2 regions of the Dialister invisus DSM 15470 genome follow, and region 1 is predicted to be linked to the other one. Evidence: riboswitches for the same ligand, from Rfam matches in the RefSeq annotation. Region 1 holds a riboswitch; the other holds the start of a gene.
What was found. A riboswitch is a leader RNA that binds a small molecule or an ion and turns the genes downstream of it on or off. The one in region 1 is predicted to bind cobalamin.

Region 1 (4,573 bases):
CCTTCATAATACAGTTTTCCCGCCAATGTGTTCAATACTTCATATACCTGGGCTTCATTGTCCGTATTGATATTGCTCCTGTCCGTGACTACTGTAATGTGTGACCCTTCTGCCGCAGATCCGATGTGTACATCTCCCGACTTGTAATCTTCCGCCTTCGTGCCCGCGTTCTCATGCTTATAGAACAGTTTCATATTTCCCTTGTAGTTCTCAATGGTTATCGGTTTCTCATTTTTCTGGTAAATGTTGCCGCCATCAGCCTCAAGGTTTTTGATTTTACTTTCTTTAATGCTGTCTGTTCGGGCTCCTTTTCCTTCATGGTACCAGGAGGCTCCGTCAGAAAGCATCATGTACGTTTGACCAGCTGTTCCGGCATCTGTTCCTATCAACCCTTTTATGTAGGACCCGTCCGTATTCAGAACCAGTCCCAATCTTCCTTTCTGAGCAAGTACATTCCCTTCTATCTGTACATCATGTTTGACTGCTCCTGCCGTAAGAACATTTCTGTCCGACAAATTGCCGTTGATCTGGATTTTACCGTCATTATTTATCTTCAAACTGGACGCCTTATCCCCTTTGGCTATTATTTTCCCGCCGCCGATTGACACATCGCCCTTATTTGCCTGAATTACGCTGACATCATCATTCTCAACATCTACCAAACCTTTTATAACAAGCTTTGCGCTTCCGCCATTCTTTGCACTCCTGCCGTCCACAAGTATAGCTGCGTCTTTTTCCGCTGCCGTATTACGTATCTTCACAGCATGTTCCGCTTGATTATCATTAGATATAGTGAGGCTCGCTCCATTTCTGCCCTGTCCCCAGACATAAATACCGCTCTTTGCATTTTTATCGCCATGTATGTCAATATCTATACCTGCCGCGTTCTTTATTTCCAGATCACCGCCATGTGACAAAATTCCCGACGCATAATGCCTTAAATGATTTGCCTCAGAAACCAAGGTCAGCTTATGTCCGTTCATATCAATAAAGCCATCCGCTGTATAATCCGGATCTCCCCATATGATATTTGCTACATTGGCACCTTGATTTCCCCCGTATGTCAGAGTCTTGGGATTTGATAAATCAACCTTGATCGTGGTATCGGACTTCAGGACATAACGATGATCATCATCCTCACCATCTTTATACCCGTTATTCATCCAATACATATTCCCCGATCCCAGACCATCTTCAACAATCTGTTCACTTACATCCAGATTTGCCGGCGGCACGGGTTTATCTTCTACATACCCCTGTCCGTTTTCTTTTTTGAACAGCAGGTCTCTCATTTGTAATGTTTTAGATGACGCCGTCAGTCCTTCGGCTATCTCTGCCTGTCCCGCCAGCTTCTTTTCTCCGTTTTTATAAGCATCGTAATACAGTTTTCCCGCCAAAGCATTTAAAGCCTTATACACCTGGTCTTTATCTGTATCAACAATTCCTTTATTATCTGTAACTACTGTAATGCGTGATCCTTCTGCCGCGGATCCGATATGGGTGTCTCCCGCCTTGTAGTCTTCCGCCGCTATGCCTGCATTCTCGTGGGCGTAATAGATTTTTCCCGCGCCGCTGTAATTTTCAATTACAAGCTGTCCCGCATCTTTTTGATAAATTGCACCGCCTTTTGCATCACCGGCAAACCTGGTTACACGGCTGCCCTGTCCCGCATTCAGCGTGTTCCATTCACCACCTTCTGAAAGAAAAAGATTCACCTTTCCTTTTATATCTGCCTGTGTTCCGCCGACCCATTTCGATCCGGCAGTAAGACCAACATAAGCTTCTGACCCAGCATCCATGCGAATCGTCCCCTGCAAATCCGCTTTTGATATTCCGATTGCGCTTCCATCCTGATTCACATTGATAAATGTCCGGAATCCTTTCGCGGCGCTGATAAGATACCGTTCTTTCTGATTCTCTTTGACTTTGAGCGTACCGCCGCCAATACGAAGAACATTCTTCTCTGTTTTGCCGCCCCAAAGCGATTCGTCCGTTTTAATCAGGTCAGAAAGTGACCCATTCTTTGAATCATCAATATCCGCTGAAGTAATAGAAATAGTATTATTGCTTCCAATCATATATATGCCATAAGTTTTTGACTGATCGCCCCGATTCCATTGCATAAGGCTAATTGCGCCCGGCTTGATTGTGAATCTTCCATTAATCGCTAAATCAGAACAGTCCATAGACGAAATGCCTGTCGTTTTGATAGAACCGCCGCGCAATTCTTCAATCACTACATCAGCATTGATCGTCGTCTTCACCAGGTCTTCACTTACTTTTTTATTAAATCTCTGGCTAAAATTACCCACTGCGATACCATGTGCAGCAGTATACTTGCTGCCGCTGTCTCCTGAGGGCGACCACAGCGTTTTCGCCTTGATGGTAATCGTACCGTTTTTCCCCGGATTGGTTTTATTGCTGTCAACCACGATAGTTGTCTTATTATTCGCCTTGATCCCGTATGCAGAATAATCGGTCCCCAAATCAGCAACTTTCGTCAAGTCGAGCGTCAGGTCATGACCCGCCATATCAATATTAATTGTCTTAATTGAGGCCTTATCATGCGTATATCCTAAAATACCTGCTGCGACGGACTTGAATCTTTCTTTAGGCATGTTATTTTTATTAACAACCTGTGCCAGACGGTCTGCAGTAAATACTTCACTTTCACTGATCGGATTTGTAGACTGATCTGCCATCACCTGGCATGTACCCGCCAGCAGCGCAATTGTAACACCGGCAGCCAGCCGCCTCATCTGTAATTTACTTACCTTATTCCGTTTCATAATTCCTCCCTATTTTTCAAACATAAACTCTCCGCCGGATACTCGATTAGCATCCCGGCCTTGCCCGATAGCAGGCAATTCATCCTCTTCTAAAACATACCCATCCGGATCTGAACCGCTTACCGCGGTCATGAAACCCGTGTCACATGAACCGGATTTACTCCAAAAAGTATTTCAAATTATCCATGCCCGGCACTCCCTTTCATCCACTCCATTAAACGCAACAAAAAACGAGACAATAAAAAGATGCACAGATTTCATAATTCTAAATCTGAACCGGATTTCCCATATCCGGCTTCCTTATGCATCTAACCTTATGCCTCGCAAGTCATTAGAAAATCAGAAAACAAAGTGGCACCCTGACTTAGTTCCTCATTCTGTCATATCTCCGTGAAAGACTTACTATGACACAATTCCCCATACAGTTGCGGGCCAGTTCCGGAGTCTCACCGGATTCCCCACATGAGCTCTTCAGCTTTTGTCCTCATATAGTATTAAATTATTGGATAACCATTATTTATTAAGAAACAGCTATTTGTATCTCATAATTTCAAATGATTATCTAATTTCATCTTGTAAATTATACTATATTACTTCTCACATATCAACAATAAATGATATTCCAATTGGTAATTTTAATTATTTTTTATAAATCCTTTTCAAATACAATGTTAACTTACTCTGTTTCGCATACTTATCTAATTATCTCCCAAGTATAAAAGACTGCCGTCCTGTCCCCAGGAAAGCAGTCCTTTATTTTTTCTTCTTATTATTCAGTTCTCATGACAAAATCTTGTTTCATTCCCCTTTTGGAAGTTGACATCATGCTCAGAAGCTGAAGCGAATTCCTGCATTGATTCTCCAGTCTACCTTGTAATCTCCGCCAAAGCTCTTTGTGAAATCTGCATAAATCATGCTTCTCGGACTCAGGTAGTAGTTGCCGCCCAGTGCAATTTCTGCCCAGGTATCCTTAAGGCTGAACGAGGAACGCTTGCCTGTTTTTCCGGGTTCACTGAACAGGATGTGTCCATCTCCGTCAAATTCATGGAACAGACTTGCTTTGGCATAGAAATTGCCTTTGTCACTCTCTACTCCGGCTACTACACCCAGGCGCCCAATCAAACTGTTGACTGATGATTGATTGACACGCATGCTTTCACCACTAGGCGCCGCTGCATCAAAGCTGTCCGATGACAGCCGGCTCCATGTCAGTTCTGCCTGCGGCGTTACAAAGCCTTTGCCCATACGAATCTTTTTACCGTATTCGGCACTGATGCCATATCCGTATGTATCATACTTACCTTCTACATAATTCCTGAGTGCCGGTGCACTGTACTTGTTGTAGGCTGTGAACTTATTAGAAAGTTTTCCTGCTTTCGCAATGACATCCACATATTGTCCATCTTCCGACACTCTGGTCGCATAGGCCGCCAATGTGTACAATTTCGGATCGCCTTTTCCTCCATATCTGTATGTTGCGCTGCCGTCATTGTATCCGAAAGCACCGCCTACATGCCAGCCTGATGCCAGACGTTTATCTATGCCCACCTGGGCCGCCCAGTAGCTGTTCTTCATATACGCATTGTTGGCGTCATAACTAATCCGGCCGCCGTAGGCTCTTGCCCACAAACCACTTTCCGCACCAATTCTGAGATCTCCCATGCGCTTATACATATCATTCATATCATTCCGCCATACAAGGATAGAGGAAGTCAGAGCGCTTCTGGTACTGCTCATGATAGAAGTTTCATAATCTCCGGTTTCAATTTCCGGCTTATTCGGCT
Region 2 (4,573 bases), 700 kb from region 1:
GCTTCGAGAGCCGCTGATAATGGTGCTGTTGTAGCAGCCATTGCAGCAGCAATCGTTGCTATGGGCGGCGGTGAAATCATTTCTATCCGCCCGGCAGCAAGACCTGGCTGGACCACAGGCGCCCGCATTGCAGGTGTTTCCGGAAACCAGCAGTTCTAATTGAAAGTTGAAAGTACAAAATTAGGAGGAAGAACAATGAGAAAATTTACCGTAACAGTTAACGGCCAGGATTACGATGTAGTAGTTAAAGACAGCGGCGCAGCAGCAGCACCCGCAGCAGCAGCACCGGCGGCAGCTCCCGCACCGGCAGCAGCTCCCGCACCGGCGGCAGCTCCGGCTCCGGCACCCGCTCCAGCAGCAGCTCCCGCACCGGCAGCAGCACCCGCCGGCGCAGGTGAAGTCGTAGAAGCTCCGATGCCGGGCAAAGTCCTGCGTATCAATAAACACGTTGGTGACGCAGTAGCGGCAGGCGACGAAGTTCTCGTTCTCGAAGCTATGAAGATGGGCAACCCGATCATGGCTCCCTGCGATGGCAAGATTACCGGTATGCCGGTCAGCGAAGGCCAGAGCGTACAGGGCGGCGACACACTCTTTACAGTTGGCTGATTCTAATTACAAAAAGCAGTGCTTCGGCACTGCTTTTTTGCTGTTTAATTTTGTGAACGGGATAATGGATTTCATTAAAGGCAAAAAGAGATTTTTAGAGATTCCTGGATTGCAGATATCATATTAAAGTGCAGGTACTATTCATCTTTGTAAGGAGGTGGGGAAGAATCTGACTATAATGATGAGCAGTATTTCTGCTTACTTGATGAGTATAGAGAACCCGAAACAGTCGGGCATACAGAATAGGTTGTTTTGCATTATGAGATGCCGGAAGAATTTTTTGATTGTGTTTTAAGGGCTCCGGTCGTAATAGAATTATGCAATAAGTCATCTGCTAAACTGCTGAATATTGATTTGTATCTGCTTATACAGCAGCTGCATGGAGAGGTGGTATTGAGGCGGTTCCGGAGATGCCGGACCGAAACGCGGAGCTGGGGGATCAAATCGTTTTTGCATGTCTGTACAGATACAGGATAGCAGTGCTTAAAGTATGCTGATGAGTAGATGAAAGTATTTCTGAAATATTTTTTGCAATGCCCGGCATTTTCTTTTGGGAGTCCATATGCTGTTTGTCCGCAATAAAAACAGGAGGATGTTTCTCCTGTTTATAAGGGACTGAGGATCAATAAGGCATTTCCTCGGTGGGATTCTGTTCTTCTTTTGCCATGGAGACGAGGACGCGGAGCATGGTAAGGCTTACATCGCTTACATCCGTATTCTTGTCGAAAGCGGCGAGGATGCCGTAACGGAAGAGGAGTTCCTTATCATCTTTGCTGACCTGATGGGCGGCTATGAGGATGTCGTCCCGGCCGATCATGGCAAGTGTCTGAGAGAGCGCGATTAATTTTTGCTTCATCGTAGGACTTTTGGATGTGTAGAAGATGAAATGGACGTCATTGTCGGCAGCATTCTGCGCGGAGCTTTCCGGGGAGAGGAGGGGGCTTACATCTACGTCCCAGCCGTGGTCGGCAAATGTCGTGGCGGCAAGTTTTCTTGCCTCTTTATCGTCATCATCTTCAAGCTCCGGCATGAAAAGCCTCGGACGGCGGCCATCCAGTTCTTCGAAGAGGCTGCTCAGTTTCAATGCTTCTTCAGTTCGTCTTTCTTTTTCAGTGTTTGTCATATTTCCGACCTCCTGTTTCCTCCTATAAGATAGGTAAGATATTTTTAATAGTTTGCAACATTAACATCATTATATAGTAGTAATGAATGAAAAATCAATAAATCAGGGGTAAAGATGTGGATAAATATAAAAATTAATTATATTAAATATGAATGTGGTTGATTGACACTTAGAATGTAATGAATTATACTAAAAATGTAGTTATTTAGACAATTTCACATATCTGACAGGTGCGAAAGCGTAAAAGAGAATCCGGTAGAATCCGGAGCGGTCCCGCCACTGTAAAGGGAGTTTATATCAAGTATGTCACTGGGTAACTGGGAAGGCGATATAAACGAGGAACTTGAGCCAGGAGAACTATCTGTCTAAGAATCACCGTTATACCTGCGAGAGATGGGGAGGGGATTGGGAAATTATTTCCTTGTCCGGCTATCAGTTTCGCGTGATAGTCGTTTTTTTGTGAGTAGATTGTAAGGAGGTGCACATATCGGGGATTTTGAAAGTCCGGCTTGAAAGACGTTATGCCAGGCATTTGAAAGGATGTTCCGTCAGGGACTCTGCCGTCTTGTCTGCAAGCTGTATTTTCCGCGGAATTGTCTAAAATTATTATAAGGAGGATGTTTTCATGGCAGAACAGAATACCCAGGAATCGGTCAAGCAGCTTACTGACAAAGAGTTGGAAGCGATCTTGAGAAAATCAAATGAAAAAGCCGATTTCCCAGAAGTAAAATTTGACGAATTTGAAAAGCCGACCTATGAGGAGTGGGTGGAGGCTTGCAATGCTCTGTTGAAAGGAAAGCCTTTCGATAAGATCATGTTTACCAAGACTTATGAAGGGATTACCTTTGATCCGATTTATACATGGAGAACTGGACCGTCAGCAACTGATAAGATTCTTCCGACAGATGATTATCCGGGCATGGGAGATTTTCTCCGCGGCGCAACGGTAAACGGCTATAAATGCGCTCCCTGGGGTATTGCCCAGGCATGCGATGAAACGCTGCCGAAAGAAAATAATGAACTTCTGAAGCATGAAATCGACAGAGGTTCCACTGTTTATAATGTACGTATTGATACCGCCACTGCCGACGGCATTGATGTCATGGATGCCGAAAAGCCGGGCGATATAGGCGTAAGCATTACCGCGCTGGAAGATATGCATACCCTGCTTGACGGTCTTGATATGGAAAAGATCCCGTTTATGATGTATGCTGGTACTTCCTCTCTCCGTATGCTGGCATTGGTAGCCGCGACATTGAAGGCTAAGGGAAAAGATGTCAGCAAAGTGAAAGGTGTTATCGGAGCAAACCCGATTGCCCAGCTGATCAAGAGAGGAAAGCTGAACCAGCCGCTGGAAGAATTGTATGATGAAATGGTGGAATCTATCCGCTGGACGAGAAAGAATGCGCCGCAGCTCCGCACCATTTTCGTCAGGAGCGATATTTTCTCCAATGGCGGTGCGAATGCCGTACAGGAAGTGGCTTATACTTTTGCTATCGCTGTCGAATATATCCGTGAAATGCAGAAGCGCGGCATCGATATCCATGATATTGCCCAGTCCCTGCAGTTCGCATTTAATACAGGCGCCACTTTCTACATTGAAATTGCCAAGCTCCGTGCTGCCCGCCAGGTATGGTCTAATATCATGAAAGCCTTCGGCGCCGAAGAAAAAGACCGTTCCTGCAAAATCCATGCCCGTCCGGCGATGTTTACCAAGACGATTTTCGATATCGGTGTAAATATGCTTCGTGAAACGACCCAGATTTTCTCTGCAGTTGTCGGCGGTGTTGATTCTTATGAAAATGATCCTTATGACGCAACGGTACGCAAGGGTGATGAATTCTCCCGCCGTATCGCAAGAAACGTACACATTATGCTGCAGGAAGAATTCGGCATGCTTCGTCCGATCGATCCGGCCGGCGGTTCCTGGGGGATTGAAGCACTGACCAAGGAAATGGCTGAAAAAATCTGGGGAGAATTCCAGAAAATCGAATCTCTTGGCGGTATCCTGAAAGCTCTTAAAGAAGAATATCCGCAGCAGCAGATTCTTGAAATCCTGAAACAGCGTTTCAAAGCGCTTGACCTCCGCAAGGACAGCGCTGTCGGGACAAATATGTATCCGAATATGACGGAAGAACTTCTTGATCCGCGTCCGGAAGATGTACCGGCGCTGAAAAAAGAACTGTCTGAAGGCGTTGAGAAATATCGTGCCGATATGGACAAAGATTTCCTGAAGGAAAAGCTGGAAGAACTGAAAGCAGCCGATACCGACATCGTTGAGAAGGCAATTGCCGCATTCTCCGCCGGCGCTACAATTTCTGAAGTACGCACAGCAAGAGCTGCCAAAGCGGATTCCATCGAAGTGAGAAAGATTTATGCGCACCGCTGGACCGAACGTTTTGAAAAACTCCGCTTTGACACACAGGCGTTTAAAAAGGAAACCGGCAAGAATGTGGAAATATTCCTGGCCAATATGGGACCGATTCCGCAGCATAAGGCGAGAGCTGATTTCTCCACCAGTTTCCTGCAGGTAGGCGAATTCAGCGTTCATCTGAATAACGGCTTCCAGGATGATGAAGATAAACCGGGTTCACGCTGGGATAAGTGTGTGGAAGCGCTGAAGGCAGGCTGCGATGATAAAGGAACTCCTTATGACTGTGCCGTTATCTGCTCTACTGACGCTACTTATCCGGAAGATGTGCCGGCGCTGGCGCCGCGTTTAAAGGAAGTTTTGGGGAAAGGTACGCTTTTCCTTGCGGGCGCTGCTCCGAAAGATATGGAAGCGGTATATCGTGAAGCCGGCATAGATGAATTTATCAGCGTGAAAGCAAACTGCTACGATAT

Region 2: linked by a shared signal. The riboswitch ahead of GCWU000321_RS04815 (methylmalonyl-CoA mutase family protein) and the one ahead of GCWU000321_RS08115 (autotransporter outer membrane beta-barrel domain-containing protein) in region 1 are both predicted to bind cobalamin.

What each region holds. Positions count from the first base shown of each region.
Region 1 is NZ_GG698602.1:1,671,757-1,676,329, reverse strand. It holds gene GCWU000321_RS08115 (autotransporter outer membrane beta-barrel domain-containing protein) at 1-2,789, opposite strand, end outside; cobalamin riboswitch at 3,122-3,286, opposite strand; gene GCWU000321_RS08110 (autotransporter domain-containing protein) at 3,618-4,573, opposite strand, start outside.
Region 2 is NZ_GG698602.1:970,278-974,850, reverse strand. It holds gene GCWU000321_RS04830 (hypothetical protein) at 1-159, shown strand, start outside; gene GCWU000321_RS04825 (biotin/lipoyl-containing protein) at 196-606, shown strand; gene GCWU000321_RS04820 (hypothetical protein) at 1,229-1,729, opposite strand; cobalamin riboswitch at 1,941-2,108, shown strand; gene GCWU000321_RS04815 (methylmalonyl-CoA mutase family protein) at 2,355-4,573, shown strand, end outside.